DNA from 3 places in the Kocuria sp. UBA1838 genome. Region 2 is predicted to be linked to each of the others. Evidence: predicted binding sites of a transcription regulator. Region 2 holds the regulator's gene; each other region holds the start of a gene.
What was found. The regulator HrcA, encoded in region 2, represses chaperone genes, less so after heat shock. The targets are predictions, from matches to a motif close to TTNGCACTCGNNNNNNNCGAGTGCNAA.
Positions count from the first base shown of each region.

Region 1 (9,400 bases), on a different contig from region 2:
GTCCTCCAGGAACGAGCGCGGCGGCGCGAAGAACAGGGACCCGTGACCGCGGTGGAGAAGTCCAGGATGCGGTCATACGTGCCCGGGGGGATCGCCCAGGAACATGTTCTCGAGCATGGTCTCCGTGACGCCCGGATCCGCGGCGTAGCTGATGAAGTACGTGCCGAACTCCTCGGTGCCCATGCGACCGAACGGCATGTTGTCACGCATGATCTCGCGGGCCCGGCCGTTCACGTCGTCGAGGTCGTTGAGGGCCACGTGCGAGTTGGCGGGCTTGTCCTCGTCCGAGAGCTCGATGTCCTCGAGCTTGGTTCGCCCGATCACCAGCTCCTGCTCCGTGACGGACAGTGCCTCCCACGCGCCCATGTCGTGGAGGTACTTCTGCACGTGCACATAGCTGCCGCCGCGGTAGGTCGGGTCCTGGTCGCCCACGACCGCGACCGTGAACGCGTCCTCGTCCTTCGGGTTCGCGGTGCCGTCCACGAAACCCAGCAGATCGCGTTCCTGGAAGAACGTGAAGCCCTGCACCTCGTCCACCACGTCCACGTACGGGCCCAGGCGCTTCATGAGGTGCTTGGCCAGCTCGAAGCACATGTCCTGGGAGGCCGCGCGCAAGTGGATCAGCAGGTCCCCCGGGGTGGACACCGCCGTGTGCACGAGACCCACGATCTCCGGGAACGGGTGCAGGTCCTTGGGGCGGGGCGCATCGTAGAGCCGGTCCCACGCATCGGAGCCGATACCGACCGCGCACAACAGGTCACTCGTGGGGACGCGGAACGAGACCGCCTTGGTGAGGTCCGAGACTCCCGTGAGGATGTCCGCGACCTCCGCCTCCGATCCCTCCTCGATGGTCAGGACCAGGAACATCGCGGACTTGGCCGGGGCGGCCACGATCTTCCGAGTGGGCATGGGCTCTCCGTGGGTGGGCGGTGCGCCACCCGGATGCTCACGCGTCCTGGGCGTACCGAGCGCGGTCGATCCGGGGTGGGCGGGTGTGCTGTCCTTCCCACGCTAGCCCTCGGGCACCGTCCCGCGGCAGTGGGTCACAACCCCCGGAAGAGTTCCACGATCTCCGCCGCGCTCGTGTCCCGGCACGCGCCGAAACCGGTGCCCGCCCACAGGTTCAGCCCCTCGGCGTCGCCCGCGGACGCGGCCCGCAGCGGCGCCGTCATGTAATGCACCTGCGGGTAGCCACTCACCTGCGCAGATCCGAGTCGGTCGGTGAACCCATTACGCAGGGCGCGGGCCCAGCGGCCCGAGAACGCCCGGGTGACCACGGTGTCCCTGCCCCCGCCGTTCAGCAGGGCCTCCCGGTGGGCGGGTTTGGTCCCCGCTTCCCGCGCGGTGAGGAACAGGGTGCCCACTTGCACCGCTACGGCTCCGCGGCCGAGCAGGCCCGCGGCGTCCTCGCGACTCGCGATCCCGCCCGCGGCGATCAACGGGATCTCGCTCAACTCACGCGCCTGGTCGAGCAGTTCCGCGGTGCTGATGTCCTCCGGGGTCGTGGCCTGGCCGTGTGTGGCCCGGTGTCCGCCCGCTTCGCGTCCCTGCACCACGATCGCGTCCGGTGCGAGTTCCGCCGCGGCCTCGACTTCCCGCGCGTCCGTGGCATTGAGGACGACGACGCTGCCCGCCTCACGCAACCGCGCAACGTCGGCCGCTCCCGGCAGTCCGAACGTGAGCGAGACGAGGGGCACGGGGTTGGCCACGAGGTGATCCAGCTTGGCCGGGTAGTCGTCATCCGTGAACGGGCCCGGCTGCGGGGCAGGGACGTCCAGGTCGGCGGCCACGGGGGCGAGGGCTCGCGCGTATGCCTCAAGCTGCTCCGGATCGGAGGGGTCCCGTTCGGGGACGAAGAGGTTGACCCCGAAGTGGTCCGTGCGTGCGGCGACCTCACGGATCTCCTCCGCCATGGCACTCGCGGATTTGTAACCCGCGGCCAGCATCCCCAGTCCGCCCGCTTCCGCTACGGCCACGGCGAGCGCGGAGGTCGAGGGGCCACCCGCCATGGGCGCCTGCACCACGGGTACGGACAGATCGTGCAGGGGGTTCGTCATCGTGGCTCCTTATAGTGGGGGCGTGCCGGATTCCCATGATGCCAGTCCCCTCATCAGCGCCGACAGGACCCCCTCACGTCCCGTGATCAAGGTGACCGGTGTGGTGCTGCGGCGCGCCTCGGACGGGGCGGTCCTGACCGTGCGCAAGCGTTCGACCGGGATGTTCATGTTCCCCGGGGGCAAGCCAGAGGGGGACGAGACACCGCTGGAGACCGGGATCCGCGAGGTCCGGGAGGAACTGGGGATCTCGCTGGCCCCGGAGCAGTTGCGCCCCGTGGGGGAATGGCACTCGGATGCCGCGAACGAACCCGGTCACGGGCTGCACAGTCACGTGTTCGTGAGCACCGTGCCGCTCACCGACACCCCCGTGCCTGCAGCGGAGATCGTGGAACTGCGGTGGCAGCCCCTCGCGGGTGCGGAGGACGTCACGGACCTCGCTCCCCTGGCCCGGTTGCACGCTCTCCCGGCTCTGCGTGCCGCGTCCAGCGGGGCATGTGTCTCTGGCTGCGAGTCGTGAGGCACGCGGAGGCCACCGGCAAAGTTTGAGGCACGTAGAGGCCCACCGCGGATTTTCAGGCACTCCAAAGTCACTTAACCGCCGGAATACTGGCTTCCGCATGCCCAGAATTTTGGGACTGGCTTCCGCGTGCCCAAGGGTTTGCGAGGGTCACATGGGCGGGCATTCCCGGGGCGGGTCAGCGGGGTATCGCCGTTTCACGATGTTCCACGCCGCGACAGCAGGGGCTCCGGGTCACGTGCGGCGCATGACCGTGGCGGCGTCCACGGTGACCTCGTCCAGGGGGGGCGGGTGCGGCGTCGTCGGCGGAGGGATCGCGGGGGGTGATGCCCAGAGCGTCCGGGGCGAAGGTGCGCAGGGTCTGGTGGGGGTCGTCCACCGGGGCGCGCAGCAGGGTGGCCGTGGCCCAGCCGTGGGTGAGGAGGTAGTGGTCGCTGTCGGGTTCCTCCGGGCCGGTCTCGGCGCTGTAGGTGACGGCGATGTGCTTCTCGTCCCCGCGGCCGATCTGCGCCTGCACCGCGCCGAAGCCCGCCAACCGCGCGGGTTTGAGGCCGCGGAGGCGTTCGGGGGCGACGTCGGGGACGTTGATGTTGAGGATCCACTCGTCGAACGGGCGGGTCTCCCATCGCTCGAGCGCGAACCGGGTGACCAGGTGCGCGGTGTCCCAGTGCTGCGGCGCGCCGGACGTGATGGACACCGCGATGCCGGGGATCCCGTGGGACGCGGCCGTCAGGACCGCCCCCACGGTGCCGGAATGCAATGTGGCCTTGCCCGTGTTCGCGCCCAGGTTGACCCCCGAGAGCACGAGATCGGGCCGCTGGCCGAACGCACCATAGGACGCCAGGAACGCGATCAATGCGGGTGCGGCCTTCACGCCCACGCAGTCCACGTCGCGCGGCATCCCGGGCGGCGCGGCTGCGACGAGCGCGATCCGGCCGTCGATCTCCTCCCCGGACAGGGAGGAACTCGCACCCGAGTACTCCTCGGCGGGTGCGGCCACCTTCACCGTGTGCCCCCGATCCAGTGCAGCGCGCACCAGAACCGCGAGCCCCGGGGACGAGATGCCGTCGTCATTGGTGACCAGGATGTGCATGTGCACCATGGTGACACGCGCCCGTCACGCGGACCAGAGCCCGGTACTCGGGCCAGGCCACCCAGGAGGACCAACCCGGTCACACTTCACACGGGCCGAACTGCCCGCGACCACATCCGGTCAGGGTGCACTGGGCGTCAGACCGAACTGCTCGGCGCGTCGAGCCGGAGCCGGGTCGTGGCACCGAATCGGAGAGCCACAGGTCAAGCACCCGGGACGTCAGGACAGCGTGCGCACCGTGATCTCGCGGGCGAACTTCTCGATGGTCGTGCGGTTGCCGGTCCCCAGGCCGCGGCGCGCCACGTTCAGCGCTCCCGCTGATGCACCGAGGGCCACGGCCTCCACGAGATCGAGACCGCGCGCCAGACCCACCGAGATCCCCGCGGTCATCGAGTCCCCCGCCCCTCGGTGGTCCAGCGGTGTGATGGACGGCGCGGAGACCTCCCGCACGGAATCCTTCTCCACGAGCAGCGCGGGGTCCTTGGCGCGTGAGATCACCACGGCGCCCGCACCGCGTTCGAGCAGCATGTGTCCGGCGCTCACCAGGGCCTCCGCGGTGTCCTCCGCGACGAGCTCGAGATCGAGCACCTCTTCGTGGCTGATCTTGAGCACGTCCACGTTAGCCGCCACGGCCGCCAGTGCGGGCTTGCCGCTGAGGTCCGCGACCACGGTGGTCCCGGCATCCCGCGTGTCCCGGATAAGGCGGCCGAAGAACGACGCCGGCACCACGTCCCCGGGTTCGGCCCCGGTGACCGTGAGGACGTCCGAGGCGAGCGCGTCCACGAACGCCGTGCCGTAGAGATCGTCCAGTTCATGGCGGGAGAGCTCCGGGGGCGGCATGTGGGCCACGGTCTCCCGGTCCTCACCGCGCAGGTCGTAGACGTATCCGCCGTTGCCGTACCCGTAGCGCACAGCATTGACCTGCATGCCCAGCCCGTCCAGCATGGTGCGGATCAGCGAGCCCAGTTCTCCGCCGAACGGCCCGCTCACGGACACGTCCGCCCCCAGCGACCCGGCCATCCGGGCCACCCACAGCCCCTGCCCGCCGGGGTGCATGTGCACGTCCGACTCGTGGGAACTACGGTTGCGATGCGCAGCGGGTTCCGTGATTTCCGTGATCAGCAGCGGAGTGGGAACCAGGATGGAGATACGCGGCTTGGGGCCGGGGCGGGTCTCGGTCACGAACGAAAGCTACATGACACGGGCGCTGGTGAACAGCACACCAAGGTGTCACCATGGTGGGATGAACGTCACCGCACCGGTTCGTATCGTGGAAGGTCAGGCCGCCAGTGAGCACACGCTGCGCGCCCTGAGCGCGTACTTCAGCGAGTTGAACAACCGGATCGACGGCGGTTTCGATCCCGAACTCACCGAGGTCACCGGCCCGGAGGACGTCACTCCGCCGCACGGGGATTTCTTCCTCATGACGGATTTGGTCACGGGCTCGGTCATCGCGTGCGGCGCGGTGCGCAAACTCGACGACGACCGCGTGGAACTGCGCCGGATCTGGGTCACCCCGGAACACCGCGGACAGGGCCACGCGCGCACCCTGGTGCGGGCACTCGAGAACAAGGTGCGCGCTTTCGGCGCCACCACGGCCGTGGTCTCCCTCAACGAGGAGATGACCGAGGGGATCGCGATGTTCCGCAAACGCGGCTACGAGCCCGTGGATTCCTTCCACGACGCCACCACGGCCTCGGTCTTCCTGGCCCGCCAGTTGTAGCCCCACCGATCGCAGGCCAGCAGTCATAAACCCGCAGGGTATGAACCCGCCGAGCGGTGAACCTCAGTCGCGGGCCTCGCGCGTCTTCTTCTGATTGGCCTTGTCGATCGCCTCGACCAATTCGTCCTTGGTCATGTCCGAGCGTCCCGTGATGTCCAGTTCCTGGGCGAGTTCGTACAGGTGCTCCTTGCTGGCGTTAGCGTCCACCCCGCCGGCGGTGTCCTCCGAGTTCAGGCCGCCCTTCTCGGCGCTGTCGTCCGAGGGCCCGTTGTGCTCCTTGGGCTCCCAGTGGTCCCCGACCTTCTCGTAGGTGTGCTTGACGGCCGACCACGCGGTGCGCGCCGCCCGGGCGTCGTCGTGGTATTCCTCCTGCGCCGAGTCGTAGGTCTGCGCGAACGTGTCCTGTGCCTTCTCGTCCGAGCGTTGCAGCGTGGACGGGATCTCGTCCTGACGCGCGTGGCCGTTCTTCTTCGCCTTGGGCACGGGGGCCTCCTCAGAGCGTTCGGGTGTCACTGGTGGCTCGATCCTACGCGCCGCCGACGCCGCTGCGACAGGCCCGCCCGCTGCTTGAGTCAGTGCCACTCAGCTTTCGTGCGTCAATGACTAGCACTTCCGCCGACAGCCTGCTACATTAGACGTTGTTGAGTCACAGAGACTCAAGAAACGTGATGGCTCCACGCGGGTAATCGACCGGTTCGCGGGGCACAGCACGTGGGTGCCGCAGAGTGAAGGAGTAATCGTCATGGCTACATTCGACCCGTTCTCCGAGGTCCAGAACTTCGCCAACCAGGTCCTCTCCGGCCGCAACGGCCTGGAGCAGATGCCCATGGACCTCTACCGTCAGGGCGCCAACTACTACCTTGCCGCGGACCTGCCGGGCATCGATCCCACGAGCGTGGACGTGGACGTGGACGGTCAGCTGCTGACCATCCGTGCGCAGCGTCGTCTGCCCTCCGCGGAGAAGGACACCAAGTGGATCGTGCGCGAGCGCCGCAGCCACTCGTTCGTCCGCCAGCTCAACCTGGGCCAGGGCATCGACACGGAGAACATCACCGCCGCGTACGACAACGGCGTGCTGACCGTGACCATCCCCGTGTCCCCCAAGTCCCAGCCGCGCAAGATCCAGGTGGCCACCGGCCAGGAACACCACGACAACGTGGTCCTGGAGCACGACAAGGGCTCGGACGAGGACCGCTCGCAGAACGTGCAGACGGACTCCGAGGGGTCGCAGGACTAACCAGAACCTAACAGGGCCGATCAGGACCGACCCTTCACCGGCACTGACCGGCGAATCCACCCGGTGGGAACAGGCCTGCTCAATCGGGGGCTCACCGCCCCATGACATGACTGTGCCCCGCAGGTCACCCTGCGGGGCACACTCATGTTCACGACGGGGTCAGCGGTTCATCCACCGCACCACGTGGTCGAGGTCCTCGGACGCGCGCGACGTCCAGACCATGAGCGCGTACACGTGCGGTCCGCCCTCACAGACCACCGCGGTGGTGTCCACGTTTGCTCGCACCAGCTCGGCCACGAACTCCATGGTGTCCGGGTAGAGCATGTCCCGGTCACCCTGCAGCACGAACGTGCGGGGCAGTCCGCGCACGTCGCCGAACGCGGGGCTCACCATGGGGTCGGTGACGTCCCGTGTGCCGGCCCACCAACGAGCGGCGGCCCGAGCGCCGTCGGTACCGAGCATGTGGTCCGCGTCCCGGTACGCCTCGATCTGGGGGTTCGTCACCGTGGTGTCCACCCACGGGGCCATGAGGATCAGACCCGCCACGCCGAGATCGTCCGCGTCCCGCAGTCGCATGGCCTGGGCCAACGCCAGACCACCGCCGGCGGAGTCGCCCGACAGGAAGACGCGCGGGCCGAACGAACGGGCCAGGTCCCACACGCCGTCGGCGAGTTCGAGCGCCTCGTCCACCGTGTGATCGGGGGCGAGCCCGTAGCCCGGCACCACCACGGTGACCCCGGTGCGCTGCATCAGGGCGTCGATCCAGCGCCAGTGCACCGTGGTCATGGGGTTCACGTACGCGCCGCCGTGCCAGTGCACGACCACCGGGGCGTCCGCCCGGGTGATGGCCGCCTTGGGCCGCGCGACGATGACCGGGTACCCGGCCACCATGACCTTCTCGAAGCTCGCGCGCTTGTGCATCGCCTTGTGCGGTGCCGCTTCCTCGCCGCGCACGGCCAGGGACTCGAGCAGCTTCTCCTCGGAATCCAGCACATCCGGGAGCACCCGCAACGCCTGGTTCGTGGCGCGCAGCACCGGGTCCGCGGCGCGCACGATCACGTCCGCGGCCGGCTTGGCGGCCCGGTCCTCGGCGATGCACGTGCTCGTGGAAGCCGCCGCGTGCCGACCGCGACGCCGCTGGGTCCCCGCGGTCCCGGGCGTTGCGGTGTCTTCGCGGGAGCCCCCATTCTCGGCAGCGCCCGCGGGCTCACCGCGGCGCTGGGCGTCATCGGCCACGACACCGAGAGGGGCCCCGGTGGCATGGTGCTGCCCGGCCGAGCGACGCTCGGATCCCCGGTGGTAGGTGGCACGGTGATCGGCCGCGGTGCGGTGGTTCCCGACATGACCGTGGGTCCGCTCGCCGGCCCCGGCACGGTGACCGTGCGACGTCGTCCGACCGGAAACACCGGCCGCACCGGCCGCACCCGCGGTGGCCACGGCGGCGGTCGCGGCGTGCTGCCCGTGACCGGACTTTCCCCGGCGCTTCCCGGACACCGCGCGATGGCGACCGGTGACGGGGGCGGACCCGGCGGCGTCGCCCGCGGAGACCGTGCCGGACTGCCCGGCACCCTGCGCGGCGAGGGACTCACCTTCGACGTCCACGTGCGGGAGGATCTTGTCCAGCCAGCGCGGGAGCCACCAGGCCTTCTCGCCCAGCAAACGCATGACCGCGGGGATCAGGAGCATGCGCACCACGAACGCGTCCAGGAGAACGCCGATCGCGAGTGCGAAGCCGATGGGCCGGGTCATGGCCATGTCCGCGAAGATGAAGCCCGCGAACACGGAGATCATGATGATCGCCGCGGCGGTGACCACGGAGCGGCCCGCCTTGAAGCCGTAGACCACGGCCTGGCGCGCGGGGTGCCCGTGGGCGTAGGCCTCGCGCATCCCGGAGACCAGGAACAACTGGTAGTCCATGGCCAGGCCGAACAGGATGCCGATCATCAGCGTGGGCAGGAAGCTGAGGATGGGCCCGGGATCGTGCACGCCGAACACGGCGCCACCCCAACCCCACTGGTACACGGCCACCACGGCACCGAAGGCCGCGAGCACGGAGAGCAGGAAGCCCAGCGTGGCGATCACCGGGACCAGGATGGAGCGGAAGACCATGAGCAGCAACAACAGCGAGATGATCAGCACGACGCCCAGGTAGAGGGGCAGTTTCTCGCCCAGCAAATGGGAGACGTCGATGTTCGCCGCGGTGGTGCCGGCCACGCCCACGTGGACGTCCTCATTGGCCTGGAGGTCGCCGTTGAGGTCCCGGATGTTGTTGACGAGTTTCTCGGTCTCGGCGTCCGCGGGTCCCGAGGAGGGGATCACCTGGATCACGCCGGTGGTGTTGTCGTCCGTGGTCACACCGGGGAGCACGTTGGCCACGTCGTCCTGCTGCGCCAAGCGGTCCGCCACCGTGTTCATCTTGTCGGTGGCCTCGGCATCGTTGAGACCCCCGGGGAGGTCCACGACCACGGCGAGGGGTCCGTTCTCACCCGCACCGAAGTCGTCCGCGATGCGCTGGTAGGCCTGGTACTGGGTGCTGTCCTGGGGTTCGGTGGACGCGTCCGGCAGGCCCAGGCGCATGGTCTGGGCCGGCAGCGCGAGCACGATGAGCACGGCCGCGCACGCCAGGGTGGTGATCCAGGGGTGGCGCAGGTGCAGGGCGACGTCGTGCTCGTCGATGTTCTCCTCGCGGGGCGCGGCGTCCCGCACCTTCCTGGGCAGCACACGCCGCCCGGCGAGGGAGAGCAGAGCAGGGGTGAGTGTGAGGGTCAACAGC
Region 1 covers NZ_DDIY01000016.1:125,421-134,820, forward strand. The annotation lists gene B3I25_RS08720 (Dyp-type peroxidase) at 73-909, opposite strand; gene B3I25_RS08725 (NAD(P)H-dependent flavin oxidoreductase) at 1,044-2,057, opposite strand; gene B3I25_RS08730 (NUDIX hydrolase) at 2,140-2,574, shown strand; gene surE (5'/3'-nucleotidase SurE) at 2,753-3,667, opposite strand; gene B3I25_RS08740 (1-phosphofructokinase family hexose kinase) at 3,887-4,849, opposite strand; gene B3I25_RS08745 (GNAT family N-acetyltransferase) at 4,911-5,390, shown strand; gene B3I25_RS08750 (ChaB family protein) at 5,454-5,873, opposite strand; gene B3I25_RS08755 (Hsp20/alpha crystallin family protein) at 6,133-6,627, shown strand; partial or broken gene B3I25_RS08760 (MMPL family transporter) at 6,787-9,400, opposite strand, start outside.
Region 1: the regulator HrcA is predicted to act here: its motif matches at 5,994-6,020, upstream of B3I25_RS08755 (Hsp20/alpha crystallin family protein).

Region 2 (10,739 bases):
TGGGGTCGACCGGCAGGTACGGGACGGCCCATTCCATGTCATCGATGTCCACGCCCCGCTCCTGCGAGTCCCGCTGCATGGCTTCGAAGCCCTTCTTGATCGCGTCCTGGTGGGAACCGGAGAACGCGGTGAAGACCAGGTCACCGCCGTACGGGCTGCGCTCGGGCACGGGCAACTGGTTGCAGTACTCCACCGTGCGGCGGATCTCCTCGATGTCCGAGAAGTCGATCTGTGGGTCCACGCCCTGGGTCAACAGGTTCAACCCCAGGGTCACCAGGTCCACGTTGCCGGTGCGCTCGCCATTGCCGAACAGGCACCCCTCGATCCGGTCCGCCCCGGCCAGGTAGCCCAGCTCGGCGGCGGCCACACCGGTCCCGCGGTCGTTGTGGGGGTGCAGCGACAGGATGATGTCGTCGCGGTGGTACAGGTGCCGGCCCATCCACTCGATCGAGTCGGCGTAGATGTTGGGAGTGGCCATCTCCACGGTCGCGGGCAGGTTGATGATCATCTTGCGACCGTCACCCACCTCGAAGGTCTCGGCGACCTCGTTGCAGATCCGCGCGGCGAACTCGAGCTCGGTGCCCGTGTAGGACTCCGGGGAGTACTCGTACGTGACGTCGGTGTGCTTGAGCTGTTCCTCGTACTTGCGGCACAACCTGGCACCGGTCAGGGCGATGTCCACGATGCCGTCCATGTCGCGGTCGAAGACCACGCGTCGCTGCAGGGTGGACGTGGAGTTGTACAGGTGCACGATCGCGTGCGGTGCGCCCTCGATCGCCTCGTACGTGCGCTCGATCAGGTGCTCGCGGGACTGCGTGAGCACCTGGATGGAGACGTCCTCCGGGATCAGGTCGTCCTCGACCAGGGTGCGCACGAAGTCGAAATCGATCTGCGAGGCGGACGGGAAGCCCACCTCGATCTCCTTGTAGCCCATCTTCACCAGCAACTGGAACATCTTCAGTTTGCGCTCGGAGTCCATGGGGTCGATCAACGCCTGGTTTCCGTCCCGCAGGTCCACGGCGCACCAGCGCGGGGCCGTGGTGGCCACCTTGTCCGGCCACGTGCGGTCGGACATGTCGAACGGGAAGTTCTGGTGGTACGGGGTGTACTTGTGGACGGGCATTCCGGAGGGACGCTGCAAATTCTTCATGGGACGGGGGCCTTTCGATCAGAAGCTTGTGGGCCGGCACCACGGAACTCCGCAGCGGGTGGTCGGCCGTGAGGATCGGTTCAGGCCCCGCTGCGGCACGTAAGCAGGAGTAGCGTCATCCCTTGCCGCATGTGATCCAACGTACCACTAGGTCGCTGGCACACCGGATCGTTACCCCGCCGCGGTCTCCTGGCACGTGAACTGCTCCGCGGTCTGGCCCTGCAGGTCGTCGGGCAGGGCGGCGTTGCGGTCCATCGTGTCACCGCTACGGAAGTCCTGGCCCACCGCGACCTCGATCCCGGGCACGTCGTAGCTCGCCACGAGTTGGCTCGGTGAGACGTTCAGGACAGCGGCGACGTCGTCCGCGGCCAGCGCCCAGTTGGGGTTGTAGAACATCTGCGTGGCCGCGAGCTGGGTGCCGGAGGACGCGGTACGCGCCTGGTCGTAGCCGGCGCGTTCGAGCACGCTCACGAGCTGGTAGTCCCGGCCCCCGGCGTCCGTGCGGTTGCTCACCGTGATCGGCACGAGCGACGGGTCCACGGCGGGGCCGGTCGCGGTGGGCGATGCCGCCGGCTCCGTGGGGTGCGCGGCACTCGGCGCGGGGGTGGCGGTCTCCCCCATCGCGTGGGAGGGCCCGGGGGACGCCGACGGCGCGTCGCGGGCCTCCGTGACGGACACGTCCCGACGCAGGGTCTCGAAGAGCCGCTCGGCGGCCTTCTCGTCCAGCTGCAACCGGTTGGGGTCCTGCGGGTAGGGCTCGGACGGCGCGGTCACGAACGCGATCCGGCCGGGATCGATGCCGTTGAGCGCACCGGCCATGCCCACGAGGGTGGGGATGGAGGTCAACCCCTGGTCCACGTGCAGGTTTTGGGTCATCACCTCGGCGATGTGGTAGAGCTGCGGGAGGTTGGTGAGCGTCCCGTCCGCCTGGATCTTGCGCGTGAGGGACGCCAGGAACGACTGCTGCGAGCGGATGCGGGCCTCGTCCCCACCGTTGCCGAACGCCGCGCGGGAACGCAGGAACGCGAGTGCCTGTTCGCCCTCCACGGAGGAGATCCCGGCGGGCAGACGCAGCCCGGACTTGGGGTCATCCACGGGTTCGTTGACGCACACCTGCACACCGCCCACGGCGCTGGAGAGTTCCTTGACGGCGTTGAAGTCGGCGAGCATGAAGTGGTCGATGTCCACGCCGGTGAGTCGGTTGATCGCGGCCACGGTGCACCCAGGGCCGCCGTGTTCCACCGCACTGTTGAGCATCCCGGTCGTGGCCGGGTACACGGTGCCGCTCTTGGGGTCCGTGCACTGCGGGATCCTGACCATGAGGTCCCGGGGAAAGGAGACCACGGTGACGGCGTCGCGGTTCGCGGTCACGTGCACGAGCATCATGACGTCGGTGCGGCCCTCGGCGTCGTCCTCGCTGCCGTATTCGCTGTTGCCCTGACCGTGGCGAGTGTCCGAGCCCATGACGAGGATGTCCAGGGGGCCGTCGTCCACGTTCTCGGCACCGTCGGAGAGGTTCAGGGGGCTCGAGGTGAGGTTGCCGGTCAGGCGCAGCGCGGCGATCCCGCCGATGCCGAGTACGGCCAGCAGCCCGAACACGGCCAGGATCACGGCGATCCTGCGCACCGAGGAGCGGTGGACATGGGCGCGGTGATGACGTCCGGTCTGGCGCAGGTCGTACGCCTCGCCGTCGCGATCCATGCGGCGGGCGGGGTGCGTACTCCACGGCGGGCTCGTACGCGAACTCCGGCGGCTCCGGCGTGGTGCTGAGCTGGGATCCACCGGTGACGTCTCCTGGGGTCTCGGATCGGGGGGGGGCGTGCGGCCCTGACTGGTGGGTCAGGCTACGGCACCGGGTTGACGTGTGGTGTGTGTCCGGTCAGAACCCGAGCTTGGACAGCTCTCGGGGGTCCCGTTGCCATTCCTTGGCGACCTTGACGTGCAGGTCCAGGTAGATCCGGGTGCCCAGTAGAGACTCGATCTGGGCTCGGGCGCGCGTCCCGATCTCGCGCAGTCGCGCACCGCGCTTGCCGATCACGATGGCCTTCTGGGAGTCCCGTTCCACGTACAGGCTCGCGTGGACGTCCAGCATGGGGTTGTCCGGTGAGCGGCCTTCACGTTCGGAGACCTCGTCCACGACCACGGCGAGCGAGTGGGGCAGTTCGTCCCGCACGCCCTCGAGCGCAGCCTCGCGGATGAGTTCGCCCATCATGGTGACCTCCGGCTCGTCGGTGAGGTCCCCTTCCGGGTACAGGGGTGGGGAGACGGGCATCAGCGACACGAGCAGCTCGGCGATCTCGTCCATCTGGAAGCCGTCCGCCGCGCTCACGGGGATCACGTGGGCCCATCCGGCCGGCGTGTCCTCGGTGCGCTGCGCGGCCGGGCGACCGCCGGTGCCCTTGGCGGACGGCGCCGCGTCGCGACGTCGTCGTCGTGCGTCGCGCTGGGCGCGCTCCTCGGTGACGACCTCGCGCCCGAGCTCGCTCACGGCCACGAGCTGTTCGGCGAGGCGCTGCTGGGGGACGAGGTCCGCCTTGGTCACGATCGCGACCACGGGGGTGCGCCCGACGGCGGCGACGACCTGCTGGGCGATGTACCGGTCCCCCGGGCCCACCTTCTGGTCCGCGGGCACGCAGAACCCGATCACGTCCACCTCACCCAGGGTCTGGGCCACGACGTCGTTGAGCCGCTGACCGAGCAGCGTGCGCGGACGGTGCAGGCCGGGGGTGTCCACGAGGATCAACTGACCGTCGGTGCGGTGCACGATCCCGCGGATGGTGTGCCGCGTGGTCTGCGGACGGTTGGACGTGATCGCGACCTTGCGCCCCACGAGCGCATTGGTCAGCGTGGACTTGCCCACGTTGGGCCGGCCCACGAACACGGCGAAACCGGCGCGGAAGTCAGCGGGCTGTTCAGTGGGCTGGGTCATCGCGGGTCCTCGGTCGTTCAGTCGGTGCGGGGGTCGGAGGCGGTGCGGCGCCTCACGTCATGGTCTCCACGGGCGCGTCCCGGCCCAGGAACTCCTCGAGCAGCGAGCGCTGGGCGGTGAACATGCGGGCGCGTTCGTCCTCGTGGGCGTGGTCGTGGCCCAGCAGGTGCAGCAGGGAGTGGGTGGTGAGCAGGCACAGTTCGTCCTGGGTGCTGTGGCCGGCGGCCGCGGCCTGGCGTTCGGCCACGGGTGGGCACAGTACGACGTCCCCGAGGACGCCCAGGCTAGGGTCGTCGGGGGTGCCCTCGCGCAGTTCGTCCATGGGGAAGGACATGACGTCGGTGGCTCCGGGCAGGTCCAGCCACTGTTCGTGCAGTTCGGCCATGCGGGTCTCGTCCACTACGGCGATGCTGACCTCGGTGTCGGGGTGCAGGTGCCAGCGGGTGAAGGCGAGGTCCACGAGGGCCTCGAGCTGGTCGGTGTCCACGGCGCGGTAGGCAGTGGGCAGCTCGGCCTGTTCGGCGGGGGTGTCCCAGGGCAGGTCGAAGGCCACGCTCACGGGGTGTCTCCCCCGGTGCGCTCGGACGACGCCGCTCGGCGTTCGTCCTTGCGGCGGGCTCGTTCCACGCGGTGGCGGTTGGTGGTGTCGAACCGGTCGTAGGCGGCCACGATCTCGCCCACGAGTTCGTGGCGCACCACGTCCGCGGAGGTCAGTTCGCAGAACGCGATGTCGTCGATCTTCCCGAGCACGTGTTGGACTTGGCGCAGTCCGGACTTGGTGGTCCCGGGCAGGTCCACCTGGGTCACGTCACCGGTGACCACGATCCGTGAGCCGAAGCCTAGACGGGTGAGGAACATCTTCATTTGTTCCGGGGTGGTGTTCTGGGCCTCGTCGAGGATCACGAAGGCGTCGTTGAGGGTGCGCCCGCGCATGTAGGCCAGCGGGGCGACCTCGATGGTCCCGGCCTCCATGAGCCGCGGAATGGACTCGGGGTCCATCATGTCGTGCAGGGCGTCGTAGAGGGGACGCAGGTAGGGGTCGATCTTGTCGTTGAGCGAACCCGGGAGGAAGCCCAGTCGCTCGCCGGCCTCCACCGCGGGACGCGTGAGAATGATCCGGTTGACCTCCTTGGCCTGCAGGGCGCGCACGGCCTTGGCCATGGCCAGGTACGTCTTGCCGGTACCGGCGGGCCCGATCCCGAAGACCACGGTGTGCTCGTCGATCGCGTCCACGTAGGTCTTCTGGTTCACGGTCTTGGGCCGGATGGTCTTGCCGCGGGTGGAGAGGATGCTCGTGGACAGCGCGCTCGACGGGCGCAGGTCCTGGGCGTCACGCATCATGCGGGCCACTCGCAGCACCGTGCGTTCGGTGATCTCGGTGCCGCGCAGCGCCATCGCGAGAAGTTCCTCGAGCAGGGAGGCGGCCAGGCGGGTGTCGATCACGGGCCCCTCGAGGGCCACGTCCAGGTCCCGCACGGTCATCCGCACGGCCGGGAACTGCTGCTCGAGCAGACGCAAGGTCGCGTCCCCGTGGCCCAAGGTCCGGACGGCGGTCTCCCGATCCGGTACGTGCACGGTGACGCGGGTTCGTTCGGTGGGCGGAGTGCTCAGTGCCTCGGTCCCTTCGGTTGGTTCGCTCATCGGGTCCAGCCTACCGGTGCGCGCGGACCCGGACCCGCCGGGACCGACGGGCTCGCGCGCCGCAGGTTGCAATCCAATAACGGTCCGCCCGGATCCACGTGCGACGTTAGCGCCCGTGGCTCCCGGTGGGTAAGTTGTGTAGCCGTGAAAAATCCCGCAGGAACGACCGAGCCGCAGCGTCGTCGCGCCACCGCGCCCGGCGGACTTCGGCGCGCCGCGACGGGGGCGCTCGCCGTGTTGCTCGCCGCGGTCGTGGCCTCGTGCGGGACCGCCGCCGACCGACCGGACCACAACTCCGAAGCCGCCCCCGGGATCGCCTCCGCGCCCATGAACACGGACACCGCGATGGAAGGCGTGGCCACCGAACAGGCCCCCGTGTACTGGGTGGGCACCGGGGACCAATCGCGCTACCTGTTCCGCGAGTTCCGCACCCCGACCTCCCAGGACACGACCGACCCCGTGGCCCAGGCGGCGCTCATGGTCACCTCGGCCACCCCCGCGGACCCGGACTACCGCTCCCTGTGGTCCGCCGTGGACACCGTGGGCACCTCCGTGTCCCCGGACGGAACCATCACCGTGGACCTGCCCGCCGCCGCGTTCGCCTCCCAACTCTCCCCGCAGGACGCGCGGGTTGCACTGCAGCAAATGGTGTACACGGTCTCCGCGGCGGCCGTGACCGCCGGGCTGTTGGACTCGTCCACGGCCAAGGAGGTGCGGGTCCTCGTGAACGGGCAGAGCGGGTACAAGGCCTTCGGAGCCGTGGAACTTCATGCCCCGCTCACGCGTGACCCCGCACTGGCCGCGCCCGTGTGGCTCGTGGACCCCCAGACCGGGGCGGAACCCAAGAGCCCCGTGACGGTCTTCGCCCGCGTGCTGCCCTCGGTGCGTGACGCCCGCTGGGAGGTGCTCGAGGACGACCGCGTCGTGCACAGTGGGAACATCGCACCCGCTTCCCCCGGCTCAGATCCGACCACGGGCACGGAACTACGCACGAGTGTCACGCTCGACCCCGGGACGTACACCGTGCGCGTGAGCGGCACGGACGATTCCGGCACCACCGTGTCCGACGATCACACGATCACGGTGCGCGCCGGGGACTGAGCCCTCCCCATCGGGTCCCGGGTCAGTCCCAGAGCCCGAGCACCGCGTGCAGCGCGGCCAGTGCCGCGGGTCCCGCGGTGGACGATCGCATGACAGTGGTCCCCAGGCGCATCGGCTGAGCACCGGCGGCGCACAACGCCTCGAGCTCTCCGACACCGATCCCTCCCTCCGGGCCCACGATCACCGCGATCCGGGACCGATCGCCCCACCGGGTCACGTCCGGGGTGGACCAGCGTGGGCTCGCCGATTCATGCAGCACGAGCCACAGCATCTGGGGTTCCGCAGCGATCAGCCGGGCCAGACCCGCGGTGTCCACCCAGTCACCGCGTTCGGGCCAGCGGGCGCGCCGGGACTGCTTGGCCGCCGCGGCCAGGGTGGAGTCCCACTTGGCCATGAGTTTGGCCGCGCGGTCCGCGTGGACGCGCACGATGCTGCGTTCCGCCTGCCACGGGATCACCCGGGAGACCCCGAGTTCCGTGGCGGCCTCCACGGCCTGCAGGTCCCGGTCCCCCTTGGCAAGTGCCTGCACCAGCGTGAACTCCGGCTGCTGCGCGGCGTCGTGGTGGATCTCGTGGACGGTCACGCTCATCCGGTCCTTGGCCCCGGAGTCGAACGTGCACACCGCACGGGTGCCGTGCCCGTCCACGAGGTCCAGGGCCTCCCCCGCGCGCAGGCGCCGCACGGTCACCGCGTGCTTGGCCTCGGGACCTGCGACGTCCAGGACCTCCCCCGGGTGCGCCCGGGAGAGGTCCTCGGCGGGGACGTGGAAGACTGGGTTGGTCACAGGTCGTTGAACCGGTCCCGCAACCGGGAGAAGAACCCACCGGAGTGGTTGGTGTTCACGGTCGTGCCGTCCGCTGCTTCCTCACCGCGCAGCTCGGCGAGTTGCTCGAGCAGTTCGCGCTGTTCGGAGGAGAGGTCCTTGGGGGTCTCCACCTCGAAGTGCACCTTGAGGTCCCCGCGGCCCTTGCCCCGCAGGTGGGTGACACCCAGGTCGTCGAGCGTGACGGTCGCACCGGACTGGGTGCCGGGATCGACGTCCACCGTGCGAGCGCCGTCGAACGTCTCGAGGCTCACGGTGGTGCCGAGCGCGGCGGCGGTCATGGGGATACGCAGGCGGGCGTGGAGATCGTCGCCCTCGCGGAGGAAGGTGGGGTCCGGATCCACCTTGAGTTCCACGAAGAGGTCGCCGTTGGGTCCGCCGGCGGTGCCGGCCTCACCCTGGCCGCTCAGGCGGATGCGGTTGCCGGACTGGATGCCGGCGGGGATCTTCACGGTCAGGGGGCGGCGGTCGCGCACGCGGCCCTCGCCGTAGCACTCGTGGCACGGGCTCTCGATGACGGTGCCGAAGCCGTTGCACTGGGAGCACGGGGCCTGGGTGGTGACCATGCCCAGGATGGACTGGCGCTGGTACTGCATGTGGCCGGAGCCGCGGCACATGGTACACGTCACGGGGCTCGTGCCGGGCTGGCAGCACGTGCCCTGGCACGTGGGGCACACGACGGCGGTGTCCACCGTGATGTCCTTCTCCATGCCGAACACGGCGTCCTTGAGGGAGATCCGCACGTTGATCAGGGCGTCCTGGCCCTGGCGGGTGCGGGACTGGGGGCCGCGCTGGCCACCGGCTCCCGCGCCCTGGAAGAACGTCTCGAAGATGTCGGAGAAGCCGAAGCCCGTGCCGGGGAAGCCCCCGCCGAAGCCGGTGTCCGTGCCGTTCTCGTTGCCTGTGGCGTCGTAGACACGACGCTTGTCCGGGTCGGAGAGGACGTCATTGGCGTGGGAGACGCGCTTGAACTCCTCGGCGGCCTCGGGTGAGGGGTTCACGTCCGGGTGGAGTTTGCGGGCCTTCTTGCGGTAGGCGCGCTTGATCTCTTCGGCGCTGGCGTCCCGGCTCACGCCGAGGGTTTCGTAGTGATCGCTCACGATGTCGTCGTTTCTTCTTTCGTCGGTTCTACGGTTCTACGGTCGAGCGGGGCGGGCGGCGCTCACGTGCGCTCAGCCCCCAGGTTCTTGGACAGGTAGCGGGCCACCGCGCGCACGGAGGCCATGGTCGTGGGGTAGTCCATGCGTGTGGGCCCCACGACTCCCACCTTGGACGCGGCGTGCGGACCGTAACCCGTGGCCACCACGGACGCCTCCGCCAGGGGGTCGTCGCTGTGGTCGGAGCCGATGCGCACCGCGACCCCGCGTTCGTCCTGCTGCATCTCGGACAACAATCGCAGCATGGCCACTTGTTCCTCAAGCGCCTCGAGCACCGGGGAGATGCTCTGCGGGAAGTCCCCGCTGAAGCGCGCCAGGTTCGCGGTCCCGGCCATCACCAAGCGGTGTTCGTCCGACACCGCTGCGAGCACCGCGAGCGCCCCGGTCACCGCGGTCCCGGCGTCGCGCAGTTCCTCGGGCAGGACCGGGGGCAGGGTCACGGCGGCGTCGGGGACGTCTTCCACGGGCGTGCCGAGCAGGCGTGCGAGCACGTGGGCGCGCAGCTCCAGCAGCTGGGCCTCGGTCAGGGTGACGGGCAGTTCCACGGTGCGTTGGGCCACGCGTCCGGTGGTGGGGATCAGGATCACGAGCACGCGGGCGTCCCCCACGTCCACGAGTTCCACGTGGCGCACGGTGATCCCGGTGCGCACGGGATACTGGATCACGGCCACCTGGTGGGTGAGCTGGGCGAGCAGGCGCACGGTGCGCTCCATGATGTCGTCCAGGTCCTGGGCGCCGTCCATGAACACCTGGATCGCGCGGCGCTGGGCGGAGGTGAGGGGCTCCAGGGCTGCGATCTGATTGACGAACTCGCGATAACCTCGGTCCGTGGGGATCCGACCCGAGCTCGTGTGCGGTGCCACGATCAGCCCGTCCTCCTCGAGGGCGGCCATGTCGTTGCGCACCGTGGCGGAGGAGACGGGTAAACGGTGGCGTTCCACGAGCGCCTTGGACCCCACGGGTTCACGCGAATGGACGTAGTCCTCCACGATGGCGCGCAGGATCTGCGCTCGGCGCGGATGCTCCATGTGTCTCACCTCCCGTTGCTGGCAATTCTGGCACTCAAGAGTTCACAGTGCTAATCCTGGCAGTCAAGGGCCCGTGGGTCAGGGGCCGATTTTGATACGCTCGCGGCTGATTCGCCTGCCCGGCGGCGCGCTCGCGCCGCGGCACGACGTGGAGGAGTCGCCCGTGAACGCATCCGGCTGGTCCTGGGGTCCCCAGGACCTAGGCAGTCCCGACGTCGCCCGCACCGGTCCCGTCTCCCGGGACGTCCCCGTGGCCCGGGACATGGTGCTCGAGGACGTGGAGACCGGGTGGGTGGGGGCCGTCGTGGGCGTGGAGACCATCGGCGGGATGCGCGTGGTGGGTCTGGAGGACCGGCACGGGCGCGTGAAGTCCTTCCCCCTGGGCCCGGGCTTCCTCCTGGACGGCGAACCCGTGCGGCTGGGCCCGCCCGAGACCCGCAGCGCCCCGGCCAAGCCCCGGATCACGCGTTCGGGGTCGGTCGAGGTCGAGAACTTGCGCGCGTCCGTGGCCAAGGAGTCGCGTGTGTGGGTCGAGGGGTACCACGACGCCGAGCTCGTGGCCAAGGTGTGGGGCCACGACCTCGCGGTCGAGGGCACCGTGGTGGAACCCCTGCACGGGATCGACGACCTCCCCTCAGCCATCGCCGAGTTCCACCCCGGCCCGCAGCGCCGGCTCGGGATCCTAGTGGACCACCTGGTCGCGGGCTCCAAGGAGTCCAGGATCGCCCAGGAGGCGCTCGCGGTCCCGGGTGCCCGGGACAATGTGCTCATCCTCGGACACCCCTACGTGGACATCTGGCAGGCCGTGAAGCCCAGCGCCCTGGGGATCCGGGAGTGGCCCGTGATCCCGCGCGGGGTGGATTGGAAGACCGGGATGGCACGCGCGCTGGGCCTACCGCACCGCACACCC
Region 2 covers NZ_DDIY01000005.1:277,723-288,461, reverse strand. The annotation lists gene leuA (2-isopropylmalate synthase) at 1-1,150, opposite strand, end outside; gene B3I25_RS03080 (LCP family protein) at 1,322-2,851, opposite strand; gene B3I25_RS03075 (GTPase Era) at 3,030-4,079, opposite strand; gene ybeY (rRNA maturation RNase YbeY) at 4,132-4,587, opposite strand; gene B3I25_RS03065 (PhoH family protein) at 4,635-5,720, opposite strand; gene B3I25_RS03060 (GerMN domain-containing protein) at 5,865-6,821, shown strand; gene B3I25_RS03055 (16S rRNA (uracil(1498)-N(3))-methyltransferase) at 6,844-7,605, opposite strand; gene dnaJ (molecular chaperone DnaJ) at 7,602-8,744, opposite strand; gene hrcA (heat-inducible transcriptional repressor HrcA) at 8,807-9,829, opposite strand; gene B3I25_RS03040 (DUF3097 domain-containing protein) at 9,993-10,739, shown strand, end outside.

Region 3 (10,739 bases), on a different contig from region 2:
CCCCCGCGGGGTCAGCAGCTGGGCGAGGCTGCGGGTCTCGGCGTCGTCGGGGGCGGTGGAGGCGTTCACACGTCCATCACATCACGGCGCGGGGAAGCCGCGGCGAACGCGCGGGCCGCGACGCCCGTCACAGAGCCATTTACATTACGATCCGCATCCCTAATTAGGTTAGGCTCACCTAGTGGCTGGCCGCCCGTAACAGACGACCCCGCGAGATTGCGAGAAGATCCATGTCCATGAACCGATTGATCCCCGGTGTGGCGCTGAGTGCCGTGGCGGCACTGGCCCTCGTGGGATGCGGTGCCAACGCCCAGAACGCCTCCGACACCCAGGCGTCCTCGGCCACCGTGACCGTCACGGACAACAAGGGCGAGCAGACCGTTCCCGCACCGCCGCAGTCCGTGGTGGCCACCGACAACCGGGTGTTCGAGACGCTCGCGGACTGGGGCGTACAGCTCAAGGCCGCCCCCAAGCAGCTGATCCCGAACGGCATCTCCTATGCGAACGACGACGCCGTGGTGGACCTGGGTTCGCACCGTGAACCGAATCTCGAGGCGATCGCCGGGGTGGACCCGGACCTCGTGATCAACGGGCAGCGCTTCGCGCAGTACTACGACGACATCAAAAAGCTCGTCCCGGACGCCGCCATGCTGGAACTGGATCCGCGCGACGATCAGGCGCTGGACGAGGAACTCAAGCGCCAGACCACGGCCCTGGGTGAGGTCTTCGGCAAGCAGGAGGAAGCCCGCCGACTCACCGACGGGCTCGACCAGGCCGCCCAGCGCGCCAAGGACGCCTACGACGGCCAGTCCACGATGGGCGTGATCGTCTCCGGTGGTGACATCGGGTACGTGGCACCGAGCAAGGGACGCACGATCGGCCCGCTGTTCGACATGGTGGGGCTGCAGCCTGCGCTGAAGGTCGAGGGCTCCGACAACCACCAGGGGGACGACATCTCCGTGGAGGCCATCGCCCAGTCCCGCCCGGAACTGCTCATCGTGCTGGACCGTGACGCGGGCGTGAAGACCTCCGAGGGTGCCAGCCCGGCGTCCGAGGTGATCGAGAAGTCCGAGGCCCTCAAGGACGTCCCCGCGGTGAAGAACGGCAACGTGGTCTACCTGCCCGCGGACACCTACACGAACGAGGGGATCCAGACCTACACCGAGATCCTCGACGACATCGCGGAGAAACTGGGAGGCCGGAGCAACTGATCCCTCCCACCCCGCACGACCACCGACGCCCCGCGGGAGCCTCCCGCGGGGCTTCGGCATGATCCAGGAAGCACACGTGATGGTCTCCACTGCACAACGTCCGACCCGCACGGGGGTGGCCCGGGACTGGAAGTTCTGGCTCGCCCTGCTGGTGGTCCTGGGACTGCTCTGGCTGTCCCTGGTCACGGGGATGGCGGACCTTTCGGACGCCCAGGGTGAGCAGTTCCTGGGTCTGACCCGGATTCCCCGCACGGTGGCCCTGGTCCTGGCCGGTGCCGCGATGGCCATGTCCGGGCTGGTCATGCAGTTGCTCACCCAGAACCGGTTCGTGGAACCCACGACCACGGGCACCACCGAGTGGGCCGGGCTGGGGTTGTTGCTCATGATGATCCTGGCCCCGGACGCCGGGTTGAGCGCGCGGATGATCGGCGCGATCGTGGCCGCGTTCGTGGGGACCATGGTGTTCTTCGCGTTCCTGCGCCGGGTTACGCTGCGTTCCTCCCTGATCGTGCCGATCGTGGGGATCATGCTCGGGGCCGTCGTGGGGTCGATCTCCACCTACCTGGCGCTCGTCACGGACCGGTTGCAGAACCTGGGCGTGTGGTTCGCCGGCAGTTTCACGTCCGTGCTGCGCGGCCAGTACGAGACCCTCTGGGTCGTGGCACTCGTGGCGGTGCTCGTGGTCATCACTGCGGACCGGCTCACCGTGGCGGGACTCGGCGAGGACATCGCGACCAACGTGGGATTGAACTACAACCGGATCATCCTGATCGGCACCGGACTCGTGGCCGCGGCCACCGGCGTGGTCACGGTGGTCGTGGGCAATCTGCCGTTCCTGGGGTTGATGGTGCCCAACGTGGTGTCCCTGTTCCGGGGCGACGACCTGCGCTCCAACCTGCCGTGGGTGTGCCTGCTCGGGATCGGCCTGGTCACGGTGTGTGACCTGATCGGGCGCACGATCATCGCGCCGTTCGAGGTCCCCGTGTCCCTGATCCTGGGCATCGTGGGCGCTGCGGTGTTCATCGCCCTGTTGCTGCGAAGCCGGCGCCATGTCTGAGGTGACCGCGCTGCGCCACGACCGGGCGCGCACTGGATCGGGGGCCTTCGTCTCCCCGGCCCACCGCCGCCGCTACTGGATCACCGCGCTGTCCCTGCTCGTGGCGGGACTCGTGTTCTGCGCGGGCATCCTCACGTGGGACAACCCCCTGCCGTTCGGCACCCCGGGGTTCTGGCGGATCGCCGAGTCCCGGGCCACGAGCGTGGTGGTGATCCTGATCGTGGCGGTGAGCCAAGCCATGGCCACGGTCGCGTTCCAGACCGCCGCGAACAACCGGATCATCACGCCGTCGATCATGGGTTTCGAGTCCCTGTACGTGCTCATCCAGACCTCGGCGGTCTACTTCCTGGGTGCGGTGGGGGTCAGTGCGGTGCAGGGGCTGCCGCAGTACGCCCTGCAGGTGAGCCTCATGATCGTGTTCGCGCTGGGGCTCTACGGCTGGTTGCTCTCGGGCAAGTACGCCAACGTGCAGGTGATGCTGCTGATCGGCATCGTCCTGGGCGGCGGGCTCGGCGCGGTGTCCACCTTCATGCAGCGCTTGCTCTCACCGAGCGAGTTCGACGTGCTCAGCGCCCGCTTGTTCGGCTCGGTGGCCAACGCGGATCCCGGGTACTTCCCGCTGGCCGTGCCGCTGTGCGTGGTGGCCACGGTGGCCCTGTACGTGCACTCCCGCACGCTCAACGTCATGGCTATGGGGCGGGACGTGGCCACGAACCTGGGCATGGACCACCGCCGGGAGCTGCTGCTCACCCTGTTCTGGGTGTCCATTCTGATGGCGGTCTCCACGTCCCTGATCGGGCCCATGACGTTCCTGGGGTTCCTCGTGGCGATCCTGGCGTACCAGTTCGCGGACACCCACGACCACCGCTACGTGTTCCCCATGGCCGCGCTGATCGGTTTCGCGGTGCTGTCCGGGGCCTATTTCGTCCTGAAGAACGTCTTCTACGCGGAGGGCGCTGTGTCCATCATCATCGAGCTGGTGGGTGGCAGTGTCTTCCTCTTCGTGATCCTGAGGAGGGGCAGACTGTGATCCAGTTGACCGGACTGGTCAAGGAGTACGGCACGGACTTGGCGATCGGGCCGGTGGATCTGCAGATCCCCGCCGGTGGCGTGACCGCGCTCGTGGGGCCCAACGGCGCGGGGAAGTCCACGCTGTTGACCATGATGGGTCACCTGCTGGGTCCCGAGGCCGGCACCGTGGAGATCGGCGGTCACGACGTGAGCAGGACGCCGCCGCGTGAACTCGCCAAGGTCGTCTCCACGCTGCGCCAGGAGAACCACTTCACCGCGCGGCTCACCGTGCGCCAGCTCGTGGCGCTGGGTCGCTTCCCCTACACGCGTGGGCGGATCACCCGGGACGACGAGCGGATCATCTCCGAGTCGATCGAATTCTTCGACCTGGGACCCCTGCAGAACCGCTACCTGGACCAGCTCTCGGGCGGTCAGCGCCAGCGCGCCTACGTGGCCATGGTGCTGTGCCAGGACACCGAGTACCTCCTGCTGGACGAGCCCCTGAACAACCTGGACATGCGCCACTCGGTGCACATGATGCATCACTTGCGCCGCGTCGCGGACGAGCTCGGACGCACCGTGCTGATCGTGCTGCACGACATCAACTTCGCGAGCCACTACTCGGACTGGATCTGCGCCGTGAAGGACGGTCGCGTGGTGGAGTTCGGCCCGCCCGAGCAGATCATGACGGACGAGACCCTCACGCGCGTGTTCGACACCCCGGTCACGTGCCACGACGGTCCCCACGGGCGGCTCGCGGTCTACTACTGACGCGGCACGGACGGCTCGCCGGCCTCGACTGACGCGGCCGCGGGGACGGCGGCGTCGTACCCGCGGATTGTGCCCAGAGACGAGCGCGGCGGGCGCGCCTTGACCGCGCGCGGCCCGTCTCCCTACAGTGATGATTAGCACTCTCATGGTGAGGGTGCTAAAGGCCAGGCGCTCAATCGGCACCGCGACGACGGTTGGCACGCCAACTGGCCTGTGGCGGACGCGGTCATGGGACCCCATGACACGGCGCGTTCGCACACCGTCTCACACGCCTAGAAGAAAGGGAGAGATCGTGTCGGTCTCCATCAAGCCTCTCGAGGATCGCATCGTGGTTCAGCCGCTGGCCGCTGAACAGACCACCGCTTCCGGTCTGGTCATCCCGGACACCGCCAAGGAGAAGCCGCAGGAAGGCACCGTCCTGGCCGTGGGCCCGGGCCGCGTGGACGACAAGGGCAACCGCATCCCCGTGGACGTCAAGGAGGGTGACGTGGTCATCTTCTCCAAGTACGGCGGGACCGAGGTCAAGTACAACGGCGAGGAGTACCTGGTGCTCCCGGCGCGGGACGTGCTGGCCGTCATCGAGAAGTAATCCCCGCAACGACTTTCGTGCGCGGTGCCCGGACGTTCGCCCGAGAACGGGCCACGCGGGCACCGCGCCGTCATTTCCACACCCTTCTCGTTTCGTAAGGAGCACACATGCCCAAGCAGTTGGTGTTCAACGACGCCGCTCGCAAAGCGCTCGAATCCGGTGTCAACCGACTGGCCGACACCGTCAAGGTCACGCTGGGCCCCCGCGGGCGCAACGTGGTCCTGGACAAGAAGTGGGGCGCACCCACCATCACCAACGACGGCGTGACCATCGCCCGTGAGGTGGAGCTCGAGGATCCGTACGAGAACCTCGGCGCCCAGCTGGCCAAGGAAGTGGCCACCAAGACCAATGACGTCGCCGGTGACGGCACCACCACGGCGACCGTCCTCGCGCAGGCCATCGTCAAGGAGGGTCTGCGCAACGTGGCCGCCGGAGCGGCCCCGGGCGACATCAAGCGCGGCGTGGAAGCGGCCGTGGCCACCGTGGCCCAGCGTCTGCTCGACAACGCCCGCCCCGTGGAGGGCAAGGACGTGGCCCACGTGGCCGCGATCTCCGCGCAGTCCATGGAGATCGGCGAACTGATCGCCCGCGCCTTCGAGACCGTGGGCACGGACGGTGTGATTACCATCGAGGACGGTTCCTCCACCGAGGTGGAGCTGGACGTCACCGAGGGCATGCAGTTCGACAAGGGCTACCTGTCCCCGTCCTTCGTCACGGACCCGGAGCGCCAGGAAGCCGTCCTGGACGACACCTTCGTGCTGCTGTTCCAGGGCAAGATCTCCTCGGTCCAGGACCTCATGCCCGTGCTCGAGAAGGTGCTGCAGGCCAAGAAGCCGCTGACCATCATCGCCGAGGACGTCGAGGGCGAGGCCCTGTCCACCCTGGTGGTCAACAAGCTGCGCGGCACGCTCGACGTCGTGGCCCTGAAGGCCCCCGGTTTCGGTGACCGCCGCAAGGCGATCATGCAGGACCTGGCCGTGCTCACGGATGCGACCGTGATCACCCCCGAGCTCGGCATCTCGCTCGAGGGCGTGGACGTGTCCCAGCTGGGCAACGCCCGCCGGATCACCGTGACCAAGAACCAGACCACGCTCGTGGACGGTGCGGGCTCCTCGGAGGCCGTGGCCGAGCGCGTGGCGGAGATCAAGGCGGAGATCGCCCGCACGGACTCCGAGTGGGACCGTGAGAAGCTCCAGGAGCGCCTCGCGCGCCTGGCCGGTGGCATCTCGGTGATCAAGGTCGGTGCCGCGACCGAGGTCGAGCAGAAGGAACGCAAGCACCGCATCGAGGACGCCGTGTCCTCGACCCGCGCGGCCCTCGAGGAGGGCATCGTGGCCGGCGGCGGTTCCGCGCTGGTCCACGCTTCCAAGGCGCTCGACGGCACGGACCTCGGTCTGACCGGGGACGCGGCTACGGCCGTGACCATCGTGCGGCGCGCACTGACCCAGCCCCTGCGCTGGATCGCGGAGAACGCGGGCCAGGACGGCAACGTCGTCGCGGCGCGTGTGGCGGACCTCGAGCCCGGCAACGGCTACAACGCCCTGACGGACGAGTACGAGGACCTGCTCGCCGCGGGCATCATCGACCCCGTCAAGGTCACCCGTTCCGCTCTGCAGAACGCGGCGTCCATCGCCGCGCTCGTGCTCACCACGGAGACCCTCGTGGCGGAGAAGCAGGACGACGAGGACTGAGTCCTCCCGATCCTTCCGGCAATCGCTGAATGGCCGGCGGCCCGCCCCTTTCGGGGGGTGGGCCGCCGGTCGTCTGTGGTGCTGCGACCGGCGACGGTGCTCGACGTCTGCCCCCGCGCGACCGGGTGGCTCAACCCGCAGGCCGTGCGCGCTGCCCACCCACGGAGACGGGTCGGGGCGGAACCGGGTGCGATGTGATCGGTGCGCCCCGCTGCGTTTAGGCTGACCAGATGCGCATTCCCCCAGCCTTGGATCCCGTTGCCGGTTCATCCCCGCTCCCGGTGGGGCAGCGACCCCGGTGGGCTGCCGGATCCTCCTCCGCGCAACGGGTGCAGCGGTACTCGGGGTTCCGCCCGGAGGTGCAGGGGTTGCGGGCGATCGCGGTGCTGCTCGTGGTCGTCTATCACGTGTTCATGGGCCGGGTGTCCGGTGGTGTGGACGTCTTCCTGCTGATCTCCGCATTCTTCATGACGCTGTCGTTCGTGCGCCGGATCGAGGGCGGCCGACCGCTGGGGCTGGGTCGGTACTGGCTGCACACGTTCAAACGCCTGCTGCCCCTGGCCACGGTGATCATCCTGTTCACCCTGGTGCTCATCTGGCTCGTGTTCCCGCGCACGGACGTCGCGGAGTTCCGGTCCCAGGGCGTGGCCTCGATCCTCTACGTGGAGAACTGGGCGCTCGCGGCGAACGAAGTCAACTACTACGCCGCGGATCATTCGACCGCTTCCCCGTTCCAGCACTTCTGGTCCCTGTCCGTCCAGGGCCAGGTCTTCCTGGTGTGGCCGCTGATCTTCGCGCTCGCGTGGTTCGTCAAACGGCGCACGGGGCGTAACAGCATCCCCGTGCTGGCCGTGTGCTTCGGTCTCGTCTTCGCCGCGTCCCTCACGTTCTCGGTGGTGACGACGGCGACCCAGCAGGAATTCGCGTACTTCGACACCCGTGCCCGACTGTGGGAGTTCGCGCTGGGGTCGCTCATCGCGCTCGCGATCCCGTACCTGCACCCAGGCCGCGTGCTGCGTGTGGTGCTGGGCTGGCTCGGTTTCGTGAGCATGGTCTCGGTCGGTGTGCTCGTGGACGTGCAGGGCGCGTTCCCGGGATGGATCGCGTTGTGGCCGTTGCTGTCGGCGGCGGCGATCATCGTGGCCGGGCAGTCCGGTTCCAGCATCGGTTTCGACCGGTTCCTCTCGTGGGGCCCCATCGTGCGACTGGGGGATGCCGCGTACGCGCTGTACCTCGTCCACTGGCCGCTGCTCATCACCTACCTGGTGATCCGTGAGCGCCCCGAAGCGGGGCCCCGGTCCGGTGTGGCACTCGTGGTGCTCTCGGTCGTACTGGCAATGCTGTTGACCCGGTGGATCGAGACCCCGTTGAAGCGGTGGGCGTGGCCCGAGGCCCGGACATGGCGCATGGGCCTCGTGATCGTGGTGTGCATGGGGCTGGTCACCGCGACCGCCGCGAGTTGGGCCGCCATCGACCGGCACCGCGAGGCACAACTCGAGGCGCAGGCGGAACGGAACAACCCGGGGGCGCGCGTGCTCGACCCAGCGTTCGAGTTCACGGGGGACCCGAACGCCCCCGTCCTGCCACAGTCCATGGGGGACCAGTGGGTGGGACTGCCGCAGGAGTGCAGCGGGCTCTACCGCAGCCTCAACGCCACGGCCCAGGGGTTCTGCCGCCAGATGCCGGAGGTGCGGGACCCGGACAAGGTCGTGGCCGTGGTGGGCAACTCCCACATGGAGCAGTACATGGGCGCGCTGATCCCCGTGGCGGAGGAGGAGAACTGGCAGTTGATCTCCGTGCTGCAACCGGGGTGCGGCTTCGGTGTGGAGGGCCAGTCCGCGGCGTGCCGTGAGGGCAACGAGGCCGCCCTGGAGTACCTCAAGGCCATGCAACCGGACGTGGTGGTCACCACGTCCACACGGTCCGAGCTCATGTCCGGGGAGGACGAGCACGTGGTGACCGGTCTCGAACAGATCGTCCAGGAGCTCACAGCTGACGACATCACGGTCGTGGGGTTCCGGGACAACCCCCGGCTGGACTTCGACCCGACCCGGTGCGCGCAGGAACGCAGCCCCGACGACCCGTTGTGCTCGGTCTCGAGCGACGTTGTGCTCGGGGACCACAACCCCGCCGAGGCGCTCGAGACCATCCCCGGGTTCGTGGGAGTGGACCCCACGCCGCTGGTCTGCCCGCGGGGCGAGTGCGTCCCGGTGATCGGCAACGTGGCGGTGTGGTTGGACTCCCACCACCTCACGTGGGACTACACGCGCAGCATGGCCCCGCTGTTGCACGACACCCTGGTCCGCGCGGTCCAGGTCACACCGGGGGTGGACGCGGAGTGAGCCCTCGGCGGGCGCCGTAGACTGGTGGGGACATTCTCGCGTGAAAGGGATTATTCGTGTCTGAACCCGTGCCCACGGCCCTCATGGACGACCCGTTCGGCTTCACCGGACTGACCTACGACGACGTGCTGTTGCTTCCCGGCAACACGGACGTGATCCCGTCGGAGGCCTCCACCAGGACCCGCTTGTCTCGCAGGATCACGCTGGAGGCTCCCGTGCTCTCCGCCGCGATGGACACCGTCACGGAATCGGCCATGGCCATCTCCATGGCCCGCCAGGGCGGGATCGGCGTGATCCACCGCAACCTGTCCATCCAGGACCAGGCGGACCACGTGGACCGCGTGAAGCGCAGCGAGTCAGGGATGATCACCAATCCCGTGACGGTCTCCCCGGACGCCACTTTGGCCGATCTGGACCGGCTCTGCGGCTACTTCAAGGTCTCCGGCCTGCCCGTGGTGGACGAGAACCAGAAGCTGCTGGGCATCATCACCAACCGTGACACCCGCTACCTGCCCGAGAGCGATTTCGAGACCCGGCTCGTCCGCGACGTCATGACCCCCATGCCGCTGGTCACCGGCAAGGTGGGGATGAGCAAGGACGAGGCGCACGCGCTGCTCGCGAAGCACAAGATCGAGAAGCTGCCCCTGGTGGACGAGCAGGACCGGCTGACCGGGCTGATCACCGTCAAGGACTTCACCAAGGCGGAGCAGTACCCCCTGGCCACCAAGGACGACGAGGGCCGGCTGCGCGTGGGCGCGGCCGTGGGCTTCTTCGGCGACGGCTTCGAGCGCGCCATGGCGCTCGTGGACGCGGGCGTGGACGCCCTGTTCATCGACACTGCCAACGGTCACTCCCAGGGCGTGCTGGACATGATCGCCCGGCTCAAGAAGGACTCCGCCGCCGCCCAGGTGGACATCATCGGCGGGCAGGCCGCGACCCGCGCGGGTGCCCAGGCGATCGTGGATGCCGGCGCGGACGCCGTGAAGGTGGGTGTGGGTCCGGGTTCCATCTGCACGACCCGCGTGATCGCGGGCGTGGGCGTCCCGCAGATCACCGCGATCAACGAGGCCGCCCAGGTCACCATCCCCGCGGGCGTGCCGCTGATCGCCGACGGCGGGCTGCAGTTCTCCGGCGACATCGGCAAGGCGCTCGTGGCCGGTGCGGACTCCGTGATGCTCGGCTCCCTGCTGGCCGGTTGCGACGAGTCCCCCGGGGAACTCGTGTTCGTGGGCGGCAAGCAGTTCAAGGCGTACCGCGGTATGGGCTCGCTCGGGGCCATGCAGTCGCGCGGCAAGAACACGTCCTACTCCAAGGACCGCTACTTCCAGGCGGACGTGGCCGACGACGAGAAGCTCATCCCCGAGGGCATCGAGGGCCAGGTGCCCTATCGCGGGCCGCTCGCGTCCGTGCTGCACCAGTTGGACGGTGGGCTGCGCCAGACCATGTTCTACGTGGGCGCGCACAGCATCGAGGAGCTCAAGCACAAGGGGCGGTTCGTGCGGATCACGCCGGCCGGGCTCAAGGAGTCCCACCCGCACGACATCACCATGACGGTGGAAGCCCCCAACTACAAGCGCTGATCGCGCCAGCCCCCGCGCTCTCCGCGCGGTGAAAGGATCCCTCGTGAGTTACGACATCGAAATCGGGCGCTCCAAGCGGGCACGCCGCACGTTCAGCCTGGACGAGATCGCCCTGGTTCCCTCCCGACGCACGCGCGACCCGCAGGACGTGAGCACCTCGTGGCAGATCGACGCCTACAACTTCGACATCCCCGTGGTGGGTGCGCCCATGGACTCCGTGATGTCCCCGGCCACGGCGATCGCCCTGGGCCGCTGCGGCGGTCTGGGCGTGCTGGACCTCGAGGGCCTGTGGACCCGCTACGAGGACCCGCAGCCCGTCCTGGACGAGATCGCGGACCTCAGCTCTGAAAACCTGCCGCAGTCCACGCGGCGGATGCAGGAGCTGTACTCCGCCCCGATCCAGCCCGAGTTGATCAAGGCCCGGTTGGCCGAGATCCGCGAGTCCGGGGTGATCGTCTCCGGCTCCCTGTCCCCGCAGCGCGTCGTG
Region 3 covers NZ_DDIY01000012.1:44,143-54,881, reverse strand. The annotation lists gene B3I25_RS06200 (class I SAM-dependent methyltransferase) at 1-69, opposite strand, end outside; gene B3I25_RS06195 (siderophore ABC transporter substrate-binding protein) at 231-1,211, shown strand; gene B3I25_RS06190 (ABC transporter permease) at 1,291-2,268, shown strand; gene B3I25_RS06185 (iron chelate uptake ABC transporter family permease subunit) at 2,261-3,298, shown strand; gene B3I25_RS06180 (ABC transporter ATP-binding protein) at 3,295-4,050, shown strand; gene groES (co-chaperone GroES) at 4,343-4,639, shown strand; gene groL (chaperonin GroEL) at 4,747-6,330, shown strand; gene B3I25_RS06165 (acyltransferase family protein) at 6,561-8,672, shown strand; gene guaB (IMP dehydrogenase) at 8,756-10,252, shown strand; partial or broken gene B3I25_RS06155 (IMP dehydrogenase) at 10,296-10,739, shown strand, end outside.
Region 3: the regulator HrcA is predicted to act here: its motif matches at 4,185-4,211, upstream of groES (co-chaperone GroES).